Regions from separate parts of the Ideonella sp. BN130291 genome, predicted to be linked through region 1. Evidence: predicted binding sites of a transcription regulator. Region 1 holds the regulator's gene; the other holds the start of a gene.
What was found. The regulator LexA, encoded in region 1, represses DNA repair genes until DNA is damaged. The targets are predictions, from matches to a motif close to ACTGTATNNNNATACAGT.
Positions count from the first base shown of each region.

Region 2: the regulator LexA is predicted to act here: its motif matches at 2,973-2,990, upstream of VPH43_RS07925 (PA0069 family radical SAM protein).

Region 1 covers NZ_JAZARE010000003.1:553,725-563,702, reverse strand. The annotation lists gene VPH43_RS08900 (MFS transporter) at 1-223, opposite strand, end outside; gene VPH43_RS08895 (D-2-hydroxyacid dehydrogenase family protein) at 220-1,227, opposite strand; gene VPH43_RS08890 (DUF1993 domain-containing protein) at 1,330-1,842, shown strand; gene VPH43_RS08885 (hypothetical protein) at 1,851-2,273, opposite strand; gene VPH43_RS08880 (penicillin acylase family protein) at 2,392-4,839, shown strand; gene VPH43_RS08875 (helix-turn-helix domain-containing protein) at 4,886-5,731, shown strand; gene VPH43_RS08870 (DUF6463 family protein) at 5,713-6,084, opposite strand; gene VPH43_RS08865 (helix-hairpin-helix domain-containing protein) at 6,236-6,541, opposite strand; gene lexA (transcriptional repressor LexA) at 6,541-7,218, opposite strand; gene VPH43_RS08855 (asparaginase) at 7,281-8,219, shown strand; gene VPH43_RS08850 (organic hydroperoxide resistance protein) at 8,251-8,688, opposite strand; gene VPH43_RS08845 (MarR family winged helix-turn-helix transcriptional regulator) at 8,726-9,205, opposite strand; gene VPH43_RS08840 (RecQ family ATP-dependent DNA helicase) at 9,299-9,978, shown strand, end outside.
Region 2 covers NZ_JAZARE010000003.1:342,144-352,121, reverse strand. The annotation lists gene rplI (50S ribosomal protein L9) at 1-370, shown strand, start outside; gene dnaB (replicative DNA helicase) at 533-1,948, shown strand; gene VPH43_RS07930 (zinc-dependent peptidase) at 2,053-2,874, opposite strand; gene VPH43_RS07925 (PA0069 family radical SAM protein) at 2,991-4,121, shown strand; gene VPH43_RS07920 (response regulator) at 4,063-5,778, opposite strand; gene VPH43_RS07915 (response regulator) at 5,920-7,527, opposite strand; gene dnaJ (molecular chaperone DnaJ) at 7,648-8,796, opposite strand; partial or broken gene dnaK (molecular chaperone DnaK) at 8,879-9,978, opposite strand, start outside.

The DNA.
Region 1 (9,978 bases):
CGATCAGCTGGCCGCCGAGCGCAACGCTGACCTGCAGCGAGCGCGTCAGGTCGTTGAGCGAGCCGGCCACCACCATCACGCCGCAGCCGATGACGAAGTTGCCGTAGAGCAGGGTCCAGCGCAGTGCGGCCGTCGGCGCCGCGGCGCCGGCCGATGCGGGCGGCTCCTGGCGCAGGCCCGCGGGGGCCGCGTCTGCGGCCGCTGGGAGCGGCCCTTGTGTCACCGGATGACTTTCAGCGCTTCCGGGTTGACGATGTTGCTGGGCGTGTTGTTCACGAAGTTGACGACGTTGTCGAACGCGGCGCCGAAGTACAGCTCGTAGCTGTCCTGCTCCACGTAGCCGATGTGCGGCGTGCACACCGCGTTCTCCAGCCGCAGCAGCGGATGGCCCTGCAGGATGGGCTCGCTCTCGAACACGTCCACCGCGGCCATGCCGGGGCGGCCGCGGTTGAGCGCGGACACCAGCGCGTTGTCCTCCACCAGCTCGGCGCGCGAGGTGTTCACGAACAAGGCGGTGGGCTTCATGCGCGAGAGGTCGTCCAGCCGCACGATGCCGCGGGTGCCTTCGTTCAGGCGCAGGTGCATGCTCAGCACGTCGGCCGTCTCGAAGAACGCCTCCTTGCTGTCGGCGGCGGCGTAGCCGTCGGCCAGGGCCTTGTCGCGCGACGAGTCGCTGCCCCACACGAGCACGTCCATGCCAAAGGCCTTGCCGTAGCCGGCCACCAGGCGGCCGATGCGGCCGTAACCCCAGATGCCCAGCGTGCGGCCCTTGAGCACCAGGCCGAGGCCGAAGTTGGGCGGCATGGAAGCGGCTTTCAGCCCTGACTGCTGCCACGCGCCGTGTTTCAGGTTGCCGATGTACTGCGGCAGCCGGCGCATGGCGGCCATGATCAGCGCCCAGGTGAGCTCCGCCGGGGCGATCGGCGAGCCCACGCCTTCGGCCACCGCAATGCCCAGCCGGGTGGCGGCTTCCACGTCGATGTGGGGCCCGACCTTGCCGGTTTGCGCGATGAGCTTGAGCTTGGGCAGCTTTTCCAGCAGCTGGCGCGGGAAGTGGGTGCGTTCGCGGATCAGCACCAGCACGTCGGCGTCACGCAGGCGGATCGACAGCTGGCCGATGCCCTTGACCGTGTTGGTGAACACCTTCGCATTCAGGTGCTCGAGCTTGGTGGCGCACTTGAGCTTGCGCACCGCGTCCTGGTAGTCGTCGAGGATGATGATGTTCACCCGCCTGATTTTGCACCCCGCTCAGCGTGCGCGGCGGTGCCAGCGGGTTTTGCCGCCAGTCGCTAGCATCCGGCACTTCGACCCAACCACAGGAGACACCCCATGGCCATCACCATGCATTCGGCCAGCGTGCCGGTTTTTGTGCGCATGCTCCAGAACATGAACACCTGGCTGGACAAGGCCGTGGCGCACGCCGAGGCGAAGAAGTTCGACCCCTCGGTCTACCTGGCCGCCCGCCTGGCGCCCGACATGCTGCCCTTCAGCCGCCAGATCCAGATCGCCACCGACAACGCCAAAGGCTGCGTCGCCCGGCTGGCCGGCGTGGAGATCCCGAAGTACGAGGACAACGAAGCGACCATCGACGAGCTGCGCGAGCGCATCCGCAAGACGGTGGACTTCATCCAGTCGGTGCCGGCGGACAAGTTCGAAGGCTCCGAAACGCGCGAGGTGGAGATTCCGCGCCGCACCGGCGAGCCGCTGCGCTTCAAGGGCGAGGCCTACCTCAAGCACTTTGCGCTGCCCAACGTGTTCTTTCATGTGACCACCGCCTATGCGCTGCTGCGCCACAACGGGGTGGACCTGGGCAAGGCGGACTACATCGGCCCGGCGGCGTAAAGGTTCTTTCAGTCCAGCGGGACAAAGCCCGAACGCGGCGAGCGGGTCGGGAAATGCCGGTTCAGCGCGGCCATGCGGCGTTCGGCCTCGGCCTGGGTGTGGCGGGTGGCGATCAGCCCGTACATCTCCGAGCGCGCATGCCACAGCTCGCGCATGGAGCGGATGTGGCGGATGCGGTGCTGCAGGAACTCGGCGTGCTGGCTGCCGATGTCGTCCAGCGCCTGGGCAAACTCCTCCCGCACCGTTTGCAGCTGCTGCGTGCCAGTGTCGCCGGCCGGCTGCTGCGGCGGGGCCAGCCAGCGCAGGGCGCGCCGGTAGGCGGGCTCCGGCTCGCTCAGCAGGGCGGGCGGGCAGACCTCCAGCCGCATGCGGGTGGACGGCGGCGGCGCGAAGTCGCGCCGGGTGGGTCGGGGCAGCAGCAGGGACAGCATATGACTGTGACTTTCGACCGGTTTGCCGGAAACTTGAGACATTGTTGGCGGCCGGCCGCCAGGCCAAAGCCCGGAAAAGGGCGTGCAAACCGCACAGTTCATCGGATGGGAGGGCGTGATGAGGGGAATCCGTTACCTGCTGTGGGCGCTGCTGGCCCTGGCGCTGTTGCTGGCGGGCGCGTTCTGGCTGTACAGCCGGGCGGTGCTGCCGGTGACCGACGGCACGCTGGACCTGCCCGGTGCCGGGGGCGAGATCCGCATCGAGCGTGATGCCGATGGCGTGCCCACCATCCGGGCGGGCAACCTGCAGGACCTGATGTTCGGCCTGGGCGTGGCCCATGCGCAGGACCGGCTCTGGCAGATGGAAACCCACCGCCGCATCGGCGCCGGCCGGCTGTCCGAGGCCTTCGGCGAGGGCGCGCTGGACACCGACCGCTTCCTGCGCGCCCTGGGCGTGCGCCGGGCTGCGGCGGCCCAGTGGGAGCGCACCCAGGGCGAGTCGCGCGAGGTGCTGCTGGCCTACACCCGCGGGGTGAACGCCGTGCTGCAGCGCCAGGCCAAGGTGCTGCCGCCGGAGTTCCTGATCCTCGGCGTGAAGCCCCAGGCCTGGGATCCGGTGGACAGCCTGGCCTGGGGCGTGATGATGGCGTGGGACCTGGGCGGCAACTGGGGCACCGAGCTGTTGCGGGCGCGCCTGGCGCTCAAGCTGCCGGTGAACCGCATCAACGAGCTGCTGCCGCCCTACCCGGGCGACCAGCCGCTGGCCACCGCCGACTATGCCGCGTTGTTCCGCGAGTTGAAGCTGGGCGATCCGGGCGGCCGGCAGGCCAGGCTGGCCGCGCCGCCCTCTGGCGTGGAAGGCGTGGGCTCCAACAACTGGGTGGTGGCCGGCTCACGCAGCCAGTCGGGCAAGCCGCTGCTGGCCAACGACCCGCACCTGAAGCTGTCGGCGCCCGCGCTGTGGTACTTCGCCCGCCTGGAAGCGCCGGGCTTCAAGATGGCCGGCGCCACCATGCCGGGCCTGCCGCTGGTGGTGCTGGGCCAGAGCCAGCACATCGCCTGGGGCTTCACCAATACCGGCCCGGACGTGCAGGACCTGTACCTGGAGAAGATCAACCCGGACGATCCATCGCAATACCAGACCCCCGACGGGTGGGCCGCCTTCGACGCCGTGGACGAAGTCATCCGCGTCAAGGGCAAGCCGGATGTCAAGCTGCAGGTGCGCCGCACCCGCCACGGCCCGGTGATCTCCGACGCGGGCGTGGCGGACGACCTCATCGGCCCGGCCGGGCGGCCGGCGTATGCGATTGCCATGCGCTGGACCGCGCTGGACGCCGACGCCGAGCCCATCGGCGCCAACCTGGCCACCACCCGGGCCACCAGCGTGGAGCAGTACATCGCGGCATCGAGCGCGTGGGTGGCGCCGATGCAGAACATGGTGGTGGCCGACACCGCCGGCCACATCGGCTTCGTGGCGGCAGGGCGCGTGCCGCTGCGCCACCCGGACAACGACCTGCATGGCGTGGTGCCGGTGCCGGGCTGGGACGCCCGCTACGACTGGACGGGTTTTGTGCCGGCGCAGGCCACGCCGCGGGAGACCGACCCGCCGCGCGGCTTCATCGCCACCGCCAACCAGCGCATCCACGCAAAGGACTATCCGTATTTCCTCGGCAACGACTGGGCCCTGCCGTACCGGCAGCAGCGCATCGAACACCTGCTGCAGGCGCGCCCGCAGCACACGGCCGACAGCTTTGCCGCGATGCAGGCGGACGTGCAGTCCCTCGCGGCCGCACCGCTGCTGCCATGGCTGATGAAGGCCCAGGCCACGCACCCGCTGGCCGCGGCGGCCCGCACGCACCTGCAGGGCTTCGACGGCACCATGGCCGCCGACCGCGCGGCGCCGCTCATCTTCTGGGCCTGGGCGCGCCACCTCACGCAACGTGTGTTCGCCGACGAGCTCGGCTCGATCTATGAGCGCAGCCTGTCCAGCCGCAGCTACCGCGATGCGCTGGAGGGGGTGCTGGCGCGCAACGATGGCTGGTGGTGCGACGACAAGGCCACGCCGGCCGCGGAAACCTGCGCGGCCCAGGCCGACGCGGCCTTGAACGAGGCCCTCGCGGAGCTCCAGGCCCGGCTGGGCGACGACGTGGCGCAATGGCGCTGGGGCGACGTGCACCAGGCTCGTTCGGAGCACCGGCCGTTCAGCAAGGTGAAGGCGCTGTCGCGCTGGTTCGAGCTGCGCACGCCGGTGGGCGGTGACACCTACACGGTCAACGTCTCACGGGTGGCGCTGCGGCCCGACACCACCACCGGCGAGCTCTACCTCGACGAGCACGGCCCGTCGCTGCGCGCCATCTACGACCTGGCGGATCCGGCGCAGTCGCGGTTCATGCATTCCAGCGGACAGTCCGGCATCGTGAGCTCGCCGCTGTACCGCAACTTCGCCGAACGCTGGGCCCGGGTGGAATACCTGCCGTTGTGGGGGCGGGGCGCGCCGGCGCACACGCTGCTGGTCAGGCCCGCGGCCGCGGGCCCGGCCGGTGGCCCCGCGGCGAGTGCGCCGTGAGGGGTGGTGCATGCTGAAGGGAAGGGAGACAGCGCAAGGAGTCGGCATGACGGCACCGTGCACTGCGCGATTGATCCTGCCTCGCCGCAGCCTGGCGTCGTGCGTGCGGGCGTACGTGGTCCGCGACACCACCGGCCTGCCGCCGCTGCCCGCCGGGCAGCGCTTCAACCACTTTCCTGCGACGACCTTGTGCAGCCTGAACTGGTTCATCGAAGGCCGGGCGCAGATGCTGCTCGAGAACCGGGGCGTGCTCGGTCCCCTGCAGGACCCGCTGCTGTTCCGCGGGCCGCAGACCCGGCCGACGATCAGCCACAACCCGGGGCCGGTGCGGGCCTTCAAGCTGCTGCTCTTTCCGCAGGCGCTGCATGCCTTGACCGGCATGCCCATCGCGGCTTTCGTCGATCGCATCGTGCCGCTGGCGTCGGCACTGGACGGTGCTTGGCTCACGCTGGCCGACGCGGTGCTGCAGTCGAATGACGACGAGAGCCGTGTGGCGCTGATCGAGGACTTTCTGGAGCCGCGGTGGCACGCCGCGCGCCACCGCGGCGGGGTGCCGGCCGGCAAGGTGGGCGACTGGACGCAGGCGCTGCTGTTGCAGGCCGCGACCAGCGGCTGGGGCCGCAGCGCACGCAGTGTCGAGCGCCGTGTCCGGCTGTGGGCCGGCCAGCCGCTGCGCCGATTGAAGCGCCTGGTGCGCGCCGAGGCATCGTGGCGACTGCGCCGTGCCGACGGCCCGTCGGCTGGCTGGGCGGACTTTGCGCAAGGTGCCGGATATGCCGACCAGGCCCACCTGTGCCGGGAGGTGCGCGACATCACCGGCCACAGCCCGGCCGAGTTGTGGGCCAAGGCACAGCACGACGAGCGCTACTGGGCCTACCGCATCTGGGGCTGAGACGGGAGGGGCACGAACAGCAGAAGCAGCGCGAGCAGCAACGCCAGCGGCAGCGGCGACTTCGGAAACGCCGCGACGCCAATGCCCGCGCACACCAGCAGGTAGGCGCCGACCAGCCGCAGCAGGGCCGGCTGCCCGTGCGAGACCGCATGCAAGGCCACCTGCCCGGCCAGCATGAGCTGCGGCCCGGCCATCAGGAACCAGAACGCGGTGCGCCGGGATTCATGCGCTGCGAACTGGCCGATGAAGCCGTCGGCCAGCGCGCCCAGCAACGGCTCCTTGAAGCGAACGAAACCGAAGACGATGTGCGCGATGCCGAGCGCAAACAACGACCATGCCAGCGTGGCAGCCATGAGGGGACTCCTGCGAGGGTGAAGGGGAGGGCGATGCAACGAACCGGACTGTGCGTGGTGCGGCCGCGCCCGTATTGAACGGTTCCGACAGGACGGTTCCCCCCAGGTGCTGAAGCACGCCGCCGGGCGCGCCAGCATTGTTCAAGCCGTGTCAGACCTGCCCGTACAGCGCCTTGCGTTGTGCGGTGTAGTTCCACCAGGGCGCCGGGGCTGCGCCGCGCATGAAGTCGGTGGCCGCCATGAAGGTGTCCAGCACGCATGGGTCCTGGCGCTGGCCGGTCTTGGCGCACAGCGATTGGTACAGCACGAAGGCATCGCGGTTGGCCAGCTCCCTGGGATGGGCAATGCCCAGCAGGCGCAGGTCAGCGGCCAGCGAGGGGCCGATGTTGGGCAACTGTTCCAGCACCTGGCACTCCTCGGCGGAGCGCGCCTTCGGCGTTTTGACGGCGGTTTTCATCACATCAGCATGGTGTTGCGGATGAGGCCGACGGCAATGCCTTCCAGCTCGAAACCCGGCTCATCCGGCGTGACGACGATGGTCTTGAAGTCAGGGTTCTCGGGCAGCAGCTCGATGGTGCTGCGGGTGCGGCGAAAGCGCTTCACTGTCACCTCGTCGCCAAGGCGGGCCACCACGATCTGGCCGTTCTTGGCGTCCCTGGCCTTTTGCACCGCCAGCAGGTCGCCATCGAGGATGCCGGCGTCGCGCATGCTCATGCCACGCACCTTCAGCAGGTAGTCCGGGCGGCGCGCGAACATGCTGGCTTCCATCAGGTAGGTCTGGTCCACATGTTCCTGCGCCAGGATGGGGCTGCCCGCGGCCACGCGGCCCACCAGCGGCAGGCTCAGTTGCGCCAGGCTGGGCAGCGGCAGGCTGAACTGCTTGCCGCGGGCCTCGTTGAGCGCGCGTAAAGTCTCGGACTTCAGGCGGATGCCGCGCGAGGTGCCACCCACCAGCTCGATCACACCCTTGCGGGCCAACGCCTGCAGATGCTCTTCGGCTGCGTTGGCGGAGCGAAAGCCCAGCTCGGCCGCAATTTCAGCCCGGGTGGGTGGTGCGCCGGTGCGCTCGATCGCGCTTTGCACCAGATCGAGGATCTGCTGCTGGCGCTCGGTGAGTTTCGGGCGTTCGTCCATGGGGTCTCTCGTGGCGCTGGTGGTTTATCCAGTGGCTGTATTTTTATCCAGAGTCCAAATAAATGCAAAACAAGCAGCGGGTGGTGATCCTCGGCACCGGCGGCACGATCGCCGGGCGCTCGGCGCAGGCGGGCGACAACGTCGGCTACACCGCCGGCCAGATCGGCGTGGATGCGCTGGTGGCCGCGGTGCCCGCGCTGGCCGGCGAGGCGCTGGAAGCGCAGCAGGTGGCACAGCTGGACAGCAAGGACATGGACCACGCCACCTGGCTGCTGCTGGCCCAGCATCTGGCCTACCAGCTGGCGCGGCCGGAGGTGCAAGGCGTGGTGATCACGCACGGCACCGACACGCTGGAAGAAACCGCCTACTTCCTGCACCGCCTGCTGGCGCCGCCCAAGCCGGTGGTGTTGACGGCGGCCATGCGGCCGGCCACCGCGCTGCTGGCCGATGGCCCGCAGAACCTGCTGGACGCCGTGCGCGTCGCGCGTTGTGCCGGCGCACGCGGCGTGGTGACGGTGCTCAACGGCCAGGTGCTGGCCGCCGAGGACGTGCGCAAGGTGCACAGCTACCGCGTCGAGGCCTTCAGCGCCGGTGACGCCGGGCCGCTGGCCGTGATGGAAGAAGGGCGGCTGCGCCTGTTCCGCGATTGGCCGCAGGGCCAGGCGCTGGGGCTGGCCTGGTTGCCGAGCGACGTGGCCCGGTGGCCGCGCGTGGAGGTGCTGCTCAGCCACGCCGGCGCATCGGGCGGGCTGGTGGAGGCGCTGGTGGCCCAGGGCGTGCGCGGCATCGTGGTGGCCGGCACTGGAAACGGCACGGTGCACCGGGACATGCAGGCGGCACTGCAGCGCGCCCAGCTCGCCGGCGTGAGGGTGCTGCGCAGTTCGCGCTGCGTGAACGGCGCGGTGGTGGGGGACGGCCTGCTGGATTCGGCAGGCGCCTTGCCCCCGGTGAAGGCGCGCATCGAGCTGATGCTGCAGCTGATGGCGCCTTCGGCGGCCTGACCGGCAGGCCGGCCGCTCAGCGAACAGGCCTTCAGGCGGCGATGTTCAGCTTGACGTCGATGTTGCCGCGCGTGGCGTTGGAGTACGGGCACACCTGGTGGGCAGCCTGCACCAGCTGCTCGGCCTGTTCCTTCGACAGGCCCGGCACCTTGATGTTCATTTCCACGGCAATGCCATAACCCACGGCGCCACCGGCCAGGGGGCCGAAGCTCACCGCAGCGTCGATGCTCACGTCGTTGGGCACCTTCAGTTGAAGCTTGGGTGCCACTGCCTTCATCGCGCCGATGAAGCACGCGGAATAACCGGCCGCGAACAGCTGCTCGGGATTCGTGCCTGCGCCGCCGGCGCCGCCCATTTCCTTGGGCGTGGCCAGTTGCACGTCCAACACGCCGTCCGAGCTGCGGGACGTGCCTTGGCGGCCTCCGGTGGAGGTGGCGTGGGCGGTGTAGAGCACTTTGTCGAGAGCCATGGTGGGTCCTTTCGGGTTGCGGAGAAGCTGCGGCCGGTCAGGCCGCGGGGGAAACGGTCGCCTGCACGATCTGGTCGCGCAGGGTCTTCAGCCGCGCGGTGAGCGCAGCCAGTTCATCGAGCGGGCAGCCGGCCGCGCAGGCCACTTCGGGCGGCACCTTGGCGGCACGCTGCTTCAAGTGGCGGCCCGCGGCGGTCAGGCGCAGCAGCACGCGGCGTTCGTCGGCGCTGTCGCGCAGGCGCTGCACCAGGCCGGCGGCCTCCAGGCGCTTGAGCAGCGGGGTCAGCGTGCCCGAGTCAAGCTGCAGGCGCTGGCCGAGGTCGGACACGGTGAGGCCGTCGCCCTCCCACAGCACCAACATCACCAGATACTGCGGATAGGTCAGCCCCAGCGGCTCCAGCAGCGGCTTGTAGAGCTTGGTCATCGCGAGCGACGAGGAGTACAGCGCAAAACACAGCTGGTGGTCCAGCTGCAGCCATTGCTCCTGGGTGCTCTTGGATGGAAGGGTGCGGGCCATGGCGGCAATTGTATTGCGTGCAATTGAATTGTGCTTGACCATGTTCGTCGGTGGGTCTTGGAACACGGGTATGCGGCTTGCCCAAAAGCCCCCATGACCCCCCCGATACCGGCAGCAGTACGCCGTTCGCTGCGAGAGACGTTTGGCCTCACGGAGCTGCGCAGCGGCCAGCAGGAAGTGATAGGTCGTGTGCTCAAGGGCAAGGACACGCTGGCCGTGATGCCCACCGGCGCAGGCAAGTCCCTGTGTTACCAACTGCCGGCCTTGCACCTGGACGGCACCACCGTCGTGGTGTCGCCGCTGATCTCGCTGATGAAGGACCAGGCGGAGAAGCTGGAGGAAGCCGGCGTCGCCGCCGAGCAACTCAACAGCGCCCAGCCGCGGCGCGAGCAGGGTGCCTCGATGGAACGCATTGCCGAGGCCGAGAGTGACATCGTCTTCGCCACGCCGGAGCGCCTGGCGGATGCGGAGTTCCTGCAGGCGCTGGCGGCCCAGCGCGTGGCGCTGCTGGTGGTGGACGAGGCGCACTGCATCTCGCAGTGGGGCCACGATTTCCGGCCGGCCTACCTGGAGATCGGCACCGCCCTGGAAGCCCTGGGGCAGCCGCCGGTGCTGGCCCTCACGGCCACGGCCACGCCCGCGGTGGTGGAGGACATCCGCCACAAGCTCAAGCGGCCCGAGCTGCACCTGGTGAACACCGGCATCTACCGCGACAACCTGCGCCTGCAGGTGGTGCAGGTGACCAACGAAGCGGAAAAATTCGACCGCCTGCT
Region 2 (9,978 bases), 210 kb from region 1:
TTTCCTGATCCCCAGCCGCCAGGCCCGCCGCGCCACCGAAAGCGCCATCAAGGAGTTCGAAGCCAAGCGCGTCGAACTCGAGAAGGCCGCCGCCGCCAAGCTGGCCGCCGCGCAAGCCACCGGCGAGAAACTCAACGGCAAGACGGTGCGTATCAGCCAGAAGGCTGGCGTGGACGGTCGCCTGTTCGGCTCGGTCACCAACCACGACATCGCGGAAGCCCTCAAGAAGGAAGGCTTCGAGCTGGCCAAGGGCCAGATCCGCATGCCCAACGGTCCGCTGAAGACCGTCGGCGAGCATGCCGTGACCGTGGCACCGCACACCGATGTGGTGGTGGACGTCACCGTCGTAGTGGTCGGCGAAACCGACTGACGGACGCTTCGCGCTCACGAAGGCCGGCTCGATGCCGGCCTTTTTCTTTGTTCCTCCGCATTTCACAAGCTGCACACGGGATATCCACTGGCCTGTGCACAGCCATCCTCCGCTCGAAGGCCTACCATGGCCGATTGGCATCCCTCCTGAGGCTTCGTATCGATGTCCGCCGTTTTCCAGCCCCGTGAGTCCGCCCCCCGTGACGACGAAGTGGCGCGCCTGCGCGTGCCGCCGCACTCCATCGAGGCCGAACAAAGCGTGCTGGGCGGCCTGCTGCTGGACAACGGGGCCTGGGACCGGGCCGGCGACCTGCTGCAGGACACCGACTTCTACCGCTTCGAGCACCGGGTGATCTACGCCGCCATCGGCACGTTGATCAACGCCAGCAAGCCAGCCGACGTGATCACGGTGCACGAGCAACTGCAGAGCCTCGGCAAGGCCGACGAGTGTGGCGGCCTCAAGTACCTGAACGACCTGGCGCAGAGCGTGCCCAGCGCGGCCAACCTGCGCCGCTATGCGGAAATCGTGCGCGAGCGCGCCATCCTGCGCAAGCTCATCGCCGCCAGCGACCAGATCGCCACCAAGGCCTTCAATCCGCAAGGCACGCCGGTGTCCACCATCCTGGACGAAGCCGAGGGCACGATCTTCAAGATCGGCGAGGAGGGCTCGCGCCAGAAGCAGGGTTTCCAGAGCATGGACAACCTGGTGATGCAGCTGATCGATCGCGTCACCGAGCTCTACGAAAACGGCGCCGAGGAAGTGACCGGCGTGCGCACCGGTTTCTACGACATGGACCGCATGACCGCGGGCCTGCAGCCGGGCGACCTGATCATCCTGGCGGCCCGTCCGTCCATGGGCAAGACGGCCTTCGCGCTGAACATCGCCGAACACGTGGCGGTGCAGGAAGGCCTGCCGGTGGTGGTGTTCTCGATGGAAATGGGCGCCTCCCAGCTGGCGCTTCGCCTGGTGGGCTCGCTCGGCCGCATCGACCAGCAGCACCTGCGCACCGGCAAGCTCAACGACGATGAATGGAGCCGGCTGAGCGAAGCCACCGAGCGGCTGTCCAAGGCGAGCATGTTCATCGACGAGACGCCGGCGCTCAACCCGAGCGAGCTGCGTGCGCGCGCGCGACGCCAGGCCCGCCAGTGCGGCCGCCTGGGCCTGATCGTCATTGACTACCTGCAGCTGATGAGCGGCTCGGGCGGTGCCAGCGAGGAAAACCGCGCCACCGTCATCGGCGAGATATCGCGCGGCCTGAAGGCATTGGCCAAGGAGCTGCAATGCCCGGTGATCGCGTTGTCGCAGCTCAACCGCTCGGTGGAAACACGCACCGACAAGCGCCCGATGATGAGCGACCTGCGCGAATCGGGCGCCATCGAGCAGGACGCGGACGTGATCATGTTCATCTACCGCGACGAGTACTACAACAAGGACTCGAAGGAACCGGGCGTGGCCGAGATCATCATCGGCAAGCAGCGTAACGGCCCGGTCGGCACGGTGAAGCTCACCTTCCTGAAGCCGCTGACCAAGTTCGACAACCTGGCGCCCGGCACGGTGGTCAGCGGCAGCGAGTACTGAGCACCGCTCGCCCGCGCGCTGGCGGCGCTGCCGGCCCACGCCGGTGCAGGACCGGCGGGGCGGCTTCCTGCGCTGGGCTCAACAGCTCGCTGGCCGGCCGCGATTCAGGCCCAGCTCAGCGGGTCCACCCGGTAGAAGTCGCGCAGCTCGGCATACAGCGCCGGGCTGTGCGCGGCCAGCTGCGTACCTTGCTCGAAGAAGACCTCGGTGGCCACCGCGAAAAACTCGGCGGGGTCGGTCGCACCGTAGGGGTTCAGCAGGCTGGGCAGACTGCTGTCAGCCAGGGCGCGCAGCTGCTCGAATTCCCGGTTCAGCACCTGGGCCCAGCGTTCGTAACGCTGCGGGCCTGCCAACCGGGGCGCACCATTGGCGGCGCCCGTTTCCTGGTCCAGCTGGTGGGCAAACTCGTGCAGCACCACGTTGCGGCCATCGTCGCTGACCGCCGCGCCTTCGAGGGTGTCCTCCCATGACAGGATCACCTGGCCCTGCGACCACGATTCGCCGGCCAGCACCTGGCGCTGCTCCTGGAGGACGCCCGCGCTGCCGGTGTGCACGCGGTTCACGACAAAGGCGCCCGGGTACACCAGGATCTGTTTCAGCCCGGGAAAGTAGTGTGGCGGCCGGTTCAGCAGCAGCAGGCAGGCTTGTGCCGCGATGGTGACCCGCACCTCATCGGTCACCTTCATGCCGGCGCAGCCGATGAAAGGCTTTTCCGCCAGGAACACCAGCATGTGGCGCTTGAGCTGCAGTTGCAGGTTGACCGGCAGGCGGCGGAAGTAGGGCACCCGGCGGTGCAGCACGGAGCGCCAGGCCGCTGGGAACGGGTGGGCCGCGATGCGGGCGCGGCGCCAGCGTACATAGGCCGGCTCGGCCAAGAGCCAGGCCACGAAGCACAAGGCCACGCTCAGCAGCACGAGGAGGGGCATGGCGGGCCTTTGCGAAACGGTGTGACGCCAGTCAGGTGGATGCGATCCGCATCAATTTCAAGCCGGCGCGCACTCCGCACTCGCAGAAGGGTCAAGTAGCTGTATATATTTACAGTATGAACAAGACGCCCAACCCTGCTGAAGCCGCCGCCTCCGCGGCGCTGGTGTACATGCCCTTGAAGGGCCGTGGCACCGCCTGGGCCATAGAGCATCGCTTCAAGCGCGACACCCGTGAAGCCTTCGACGATGGCTGGGGCACGCTGGAACAGGCCGCGCACGAAGAGCATCTGGCGCCGCAGACCCAGATCATCGAGGAGCGGGTCAAGTCCATCCTGTCGGGCAACCAGTCGCCCGACGTGTCCTTCGATCTCTCGATCAACCCCTACCGTGGCTGCGAACATGGCTGCATCTACTGCTTTGCGCGCCCCACGCACAGCTACCTCAACATGTCGCCGGGTCTGGACTTCGAGACCCGCATCATCGCCAAGGTGAACGCGGCCGAACGGCTGCGCGAGGCGCTGGCCAGCCCGCGCTATGAACCGAAGATGCTCAACATCGGCTCGGCCACTGACGCCTACCAGCCGGTGGAGCGGCGCCTGCGCATCACGCGCTCCATCATGGAGTTGATGGTCGAATGCCAGCATCCGTTTTCGGTGATCACCAAGTCGGCCGGAGTGGAGCGCGATCTCGACCTCATCGCGCCGATGGCGGCACACGGCAGGTCGGCGGTCTACGTGTCCCTCACCACGCTGGACCCGCAGCTCGCGCGCATCCTGGAGCCGCGCGCCGCCGCGCCGCATCGGCGCCTGCAGGTGATCGAGACGCTGTCCAGGGCGGGTGTGCCGGTGGGCGTGAGCGCCTCACCGATGATTCCTTTCATCAACGAGCCGGAGCTGGAGCGCATTTTCGAAGCGGCCGCCGCCGCAGGCGCGCGCTCAGGGTTCAGCATCGTGCTGCGGCTGCCGTGGGAGGTGAACCCGCTGTTCCAGCAGTGGCTGCAGCAGCACTTTCCTGACCGGGCCCAGCGTGTGATGTCACGCGTGCGCGAGATGCACGGTGGCAAGGACTACGACTCGCGCTTCGGCCACCGCATGAGCGGCGAGGGTGTCTGGGCGCAGCTGTTCGCGCAGCGGGTGGCCAATGCGAAGCAGCGTTTCGGGCTGGCGGGTGACAAGGAACAGTTCGACTTCAGCGGCTTCCGCCGCCCGCGTCCTGATGCGGCCGCGGGCCAGGGGGAGCTGTTTTGAGCGCCTGCACGGGCGCCACCGGCTCCGCTGCACCCGTGCGCAGGTTCAGCCCGCCCGCCGAGCGCCCACCGTCCTGGCCCAGAGGGAGGTTCACCGCACCCGCGTAGCGGCGCTGCAGCGCCTCAAGTTGCGGCGCCAGCTCGGCGGCGTCGGCCACGGCGGCGTGGTGGCGCTGGAGCGTGAGCCGCGCCATGTCGATCAGCTTGGTGTTGCCGGTGCGGCTGCCGTGCACCAGCAGCTGCTTGACCGTGGCGGCCGGATCGCCGGCCACGGTGTGCGCCATGCATTGCTCGGCGATCTCGTGGATGCGCGCATGGCACTGGCGCACCCGCTCGGCGTAAGGCGGGTGCCCGCCGGCGCTGCGGGCCAGCAGTTCGCTCACGCCCTTGGCGGTGCAAAAGCGCAGCGCCACCGCGTCGATCCAGCCTTCGGCTTCGTCCAGCCGCAGCTCGGCCGCGGTCAGGCGCGACACCAGGGCCAGCATGTTGCACGCGGCCTCCAGGTCGAAGTCCGGTTCAGCGATCTCGGCGGCCAGCGCCCGCACGTCGTTCACCACGCTGGCCACCTGCTTCTGCTGCATATGGTGCAGCGTGCGCGCCACCTCCGCAAAACGCTGCAGGCGCCGGCTCTGCGGCGCCTTGTCCAGTGCGTGCTGCAGGTTGTCCAGGCAACGTTGCAGGCCCTTGCCGTCGCGCTGCTGGAAACGGGCGAACGCCAGCAGCACCATCGACTGGAAGTCGAAGGTCTTGGAGTTGATGCCCAGCGCGCTGGCCCGCTCCAGCGCCTTGGCCGACTGCTCGTGGTCGCCCAGGTAGAAGGCCAGCATGCCGTGCTTTTGCAGCCGCATGATGGAGCCGGGTGTCAGCTCGCTGGCCTGGCGGTAGGTGGCCAGCGCGTCGTCGAGCTGGCCTTGTTCCACCTGCACTCGCCCCATCACGTCATAGGCATCCGCGTAGGACGGTTCCTGCGCAATCAGGCTTTCCAGCGTGCGGCGCGCAGGCGCCAGCTGGCCGCCTTCGAGCTGCACCCGCGCGACGCCCAGGCGCGCCCATGGCAACGCCTGGGTGGCGATCACCGCTTCGTAGAGCTTCTGCGCGGCGGCATGTTGCTGCAGGCGCAGCAGCAGCTCGGCGCCGATGCGGGCCGCATACAGCCAGTAGGGCGAGCGATCGTGGAAGCGCTGCAGGCACATGCGCGCCGCCACTTCGAACTGCTGGTCCTCCATCGCCTCGAAGATCTCGCGCAGCACGCGCTTGCGCTCGCGTGCATGGCGCAGGCGTTCTGCCAGGCCGGTGGCGGTGTGGGGCTTGAGCAGGTAGCCGTCGAGTGCGGACTCGGCCGCTTCGGCCACCTTGCCGTAGGTGGCCTCGCCGGTGATCATGATGAACACCGTGGAGAAGGGCAGCAGCTGCGCACGGCGCAGGTCGTCCAGCAGGTCCTGGCCCGACAGCGTGTCGTTGGGAAAGTGCTGCTCGCACAGCACGAATTCGAACTCGCGGTTCTCCAGCAGGCGGCGGGCGTCGGTGGCCTTGCTGCATTGCGCCACCGTGCCCACGCCCAGGTCGCGCAGCTGGGCCGCAAGGATGCTGCGCGATGTCGGGTTGGCGTCCACCACCAGGCCGCGGCAATCGGCGATGTGGCGGTCCAGCGCGTGCATCAAGGCACCTGCGCGACGGCGGTGGTGCGCCCCGCAGGGCGGCGGCAATGGTCAGTGGTGCACGGGCACATGGGCAACCCCTTCCAGCGCGGGCTGGTTCGCCGTTATCGACCGGCCGGCGCGCCCACTTGAGCCGGCACGTCAGCCGTCGTGTTCGCCCGGCCGGGTCAGCCGCACCTGGGTGCCGTAGCTGTGATAGCGGCTGCGCAAGGCGTCGATGCGCTCCTGCACCCGGGGCGCGTCCGGGATGGCGGCGCGGTGCCGCTCCAGCGTGTGGGCGGCCAGGTCGAGCAGCTTGGAATTGAGCGTCTGCTCGGCCTGGCTCAGCAGGTCCATCACCGCTGCCTGGGGCTTGCCCGCCACCGACAGCGACACGGCGGATTCGGCCAGCGCGCTGATGTGGGCGTAGCCCAGGCGGATGGGCCCGGCCAGTTCGGGCTGGTGGCGTGCCGCGCTCACCAGCATCTCGCAGGTGGTCTTGGAGACGGCAAAGCGGCGCGCCAGCACGTCCATCGAGTGCTCGATGTCGTCCAGCTTGGTTTCTTCGGCATACAGCCGCGTGGCCACCATGAGCAGGTTGCAGGCCGCCTCGAAGTCGAACTGCGGCTCGGTCACGGAGCCCAGCATCTGGCGGACCTGCATCACCGCCTCCGGCACCTTGCGGGTGGCCAGGCAATGCAGAGCGTCCACCACGCCAGCAAACCGGTTCAGGCGGGCGCTGTTGGGCGCTTCGCGCAGCACCCGCTTCATCGTGGCCTGCGACAGCGCGAGCTGGCGCGTCTCGCGCTTGTCGTACTGCAGCGCGGCCAGCAGCACCAGGCCTTGCATGTCATAGGCCTTGGAGCTGACCCCGATGTTGGTGGCGCGCGCCAGGGCCTCGGCCGCTTCATCCTGGTTGCCGTAGTAGAAGGCGAGCACACCGAACTTCTGCAGCCGCGCCACGCTGCCCGGCGTGAGATCCGACGCCCGGTGAAGGGCCTCGATCGCGCCGCCGGTATCACCCTGGTCCAGCATCACCCGGCCCATCACGTCGTAGGCATCCACGTAGCCGGGTTGCTCCGACAGCAGGCTTTCCAGGGTGCGGCGGGCGTTGTTCAGGCTGCCCACCTTGTACTGGGTGCGGGCGATGCCCATGCGGGCCCAGGGCAGAGCGCGCGTGGCGAGCACCGCCTCCAGCATCTTCATCGCAGTGTGGGCCTGGCCGAGGTTGAGCATCAGCTCCGCGCCGATGCGCGCGGCATGGATCCAGCCCGGCCCCTTGGTTTCATAGAGCGTCAGGCACAGGTCGGCCGCTTCCTGGTACTGCTTGGCCTGCACCCGGTCCAGGATGGGCTTGAGCAGGCGCTTGCGCTGGCGCGCTTCGGCCAGCCGGTCGCGCAGGGCCTGTTCGGTGTGGGGCTTGATGACGTAGGCGTCCAGTGCAGCTTCGGCCGCTTCGGCCACCTGCGAATACGCCGCTTCGCCGGAGATCATGACCACCACCGTGTTCAGCGGCAGCAGTTGCGCCAGGCGCAGGTCGTCGATGAGGTCCTGGCCGCTCATCGTTTCGCCGGGGAAGTGGTATTCGCACAGCACGATGTCGAACGGCCGGCTCTCGAGCAGCCGGCGGGCGTCGGCCACCTTGGCCGACTGTTCCACCTTGCCGATGCCGGCCTCCTTGAGCATCGCCACCAGCGCGCTGCGCGAGCCGGGGTTGCCGTCGATGACCAGCGCCTTGGCTTGATGGATGTCCGAATCAAGCAGTCGCATACCTTGAGCCTTCCCTTACCCGGCTCGTATGGCAGGGTTGGGCCCAGTGTAGGCAGGCAGCCCAGCCACCAAAACCCCAATTAGGGGGTGGCGGCCGGGCCAATTCGGCACCGGGGCGGTTTACTTGAAGATGTCCTTCACCCGGTCGGTCCAGCTCTTGGCGTTCGGCGAATGGCGGTCGCCGGCCTTGCGGAAGGACTCGTCCAGCTCCTTCAGCAGCTTGCGCTGGTATTCGGTGAGCTTGACCGGCGTTTCCACCGCCACATGGCAGTACAGGTCGCCCGGGTAGCTGGAGCGGATGCCCTTGATGCCCTTGCCGCGCAGGCGGAAGGTCTTGCCGTGCTGGGTGCCTTCGGGCAACTCGATCTCGGCCTTGCCACCCAGGGTGGGCACCTCGATGGTGCCGCCCAGCGCCGCGGTGGTCACGCCCACCGGCACGGTGCAGTGCAGGTCGTCGCCATCGCGCTCGAAGATCTCGTGCTGCTTGATCCGGATCTCGATGTACAGGTCGCCCGGCGGGCCGCCATTGGTGCCGGGCTCGCCATTGCCGGCCGAGCGGATGCGCATGCCCTCGTTGATGCCCGCGGGGATCTTGACCTCCAGCGTCTTGGTCTTCTTGATCTTGCCCTGGCCGGAGCAGGTGAGGCAAGGCTCGGGAATGATCTTGCCGGTGCCGTGGCAATGCGGGCAGGTCTGCTGGATGCTGAAGAAGCCCTGGCGCAGGTGCACCGCGCCGCTGCCGTTGCAGCTCGGGCAGGTCTTCGGGCTCGTGCCCGGCTTGGCACCGCTGCCGTGGCAGGTTTCGCAGGTCTCCCAGCTCGGGATGCGGATCTGGGTTTCCTTGCCGTGCGCCGCCTCTTCCAGCGTGATTTCCATCGCGTACGAAAGATCCGAGCCGCGGTAGACCTGCTGTCCCCCGCCACGCCGGCCGCCGGCTGCCTGGCCACCGAAGATGTCGCCGAAGATGTCGCCAAAGGCCTCGGCGAAGCCGCCAAAGCCCTCCGGCCCGCCGCGGAAACCCGCGCCGCCCATGTTGGGGTCCACCCCCGCATGGCCGTATTGGTCGTAGGCCGCGCGCTTCTGCGGGTCCGAGAGCATCTCGTAGGCTTCCTTGGCCTCCTTGAACTTCTCTTCGGCCTTCTTGGAGTCGTCCCCCTGGTTGCGGTCAGGGTGGTGCTTCATCGCGAGCTTGCGATAAGCCTTCTTGATGTCCTCGTCGCTGGCGTTCTTGGCGACGCCGAGGATCTCGTAGTAATCACGCTTTGCCATGGGTGGTCTCTCTTAAACGCAAAAGCCCCCGTGCGCGGTGAGGCCCACGGGGGTGGCCGGTTGAAGTGGCCTCAAGCGCGCATTACTTCTTGTCTTTCACTTCCTTGAACTCGGCGTCGACCACGTTGTCGTCCGCCGGGCGATTGGCTTCGGCATGCGGTGCGGCCTGCTCCGGGCCTGCGCCCGGTGCGCCGCCCGCCGCACCGGCGGCCTGCGCGGCCGCCTGTGCGTCGGCGTACATCTTCTCGCCGAGCTTCTGGCTGGCGGTCATCAGCGCCTCGGTCTTGGCCTCGATCGCTTCCTTGTCGTCGGACTTGAGCGTTTCCTCGAGGTCCTTCAACGCGGCTTCGACCTTTTCCTTCTCGCCGGCCTCGAGCTTGTCGCCGTGTTCGCCCAGCGACTTCTTCACGCTGTGCAGCATGGCGTCGGCCTGGTTCTTGGCGGTGACCAGCTCGAGCTTCTTCTTGTCCTCGGCCGCGTTCATTTCCGCGTCCTTCACCATCTTCTCGATCTCGGCTTCATTGAGGCCGGAGTTCGCCTTGATGGTGATCTTGTTTTCCTTGCCGGTGGCCTTGTCCTTCGCGCCCACGTGCAGGATGCCGTTGGCGTCGATGTCGAAGGTGACCTCGATCTGCGGCACGCCACGCGGCGCCGGCGGAATGCCTTCGAGGTTGAACTCGCCCAGGCTCTTGTTGCCCGAGGCCATCTCGCGTTCGCCCTGGTAGACCTTGATCGTCACTGCCGGCTGGTTGTCGTCGGCAGTGGAGAAGGTCTGCGAGAACTTGGTCGGGATGGTCGTGTTCTTCTTGATCATCTTGGTCATCACGCCGCCCAGGGTCTCGATGCCCAGGGAGAGCGGGGTGACGTCCAGCAGCAGCACGTCCTTGCGCTCGCCGCCCAGCACCTGGCCCTGGATGGCCGCGCCCACGGCAACCGCCTCGTCAGGGTTGACGTCCTTGCGCGGCTCCTTGCCGAAGAACTCCTTGACCTTGTCCTGCACCTTGGGCATGCGGGTCATGCCGCCGACGAGGATCACGTCGTCGATGTCGCTCACCTTCACGCCCGCATCCTTGATCGCGATGCGGCAGGGCTCGATGGTGCGCTCGATCAGCTCCTCCACCAGGGCTTCGAGCTTGGCGCGGGTGAGCTTGATGTTCAGGTGCTTCGGGCCCGAGGCGTCGG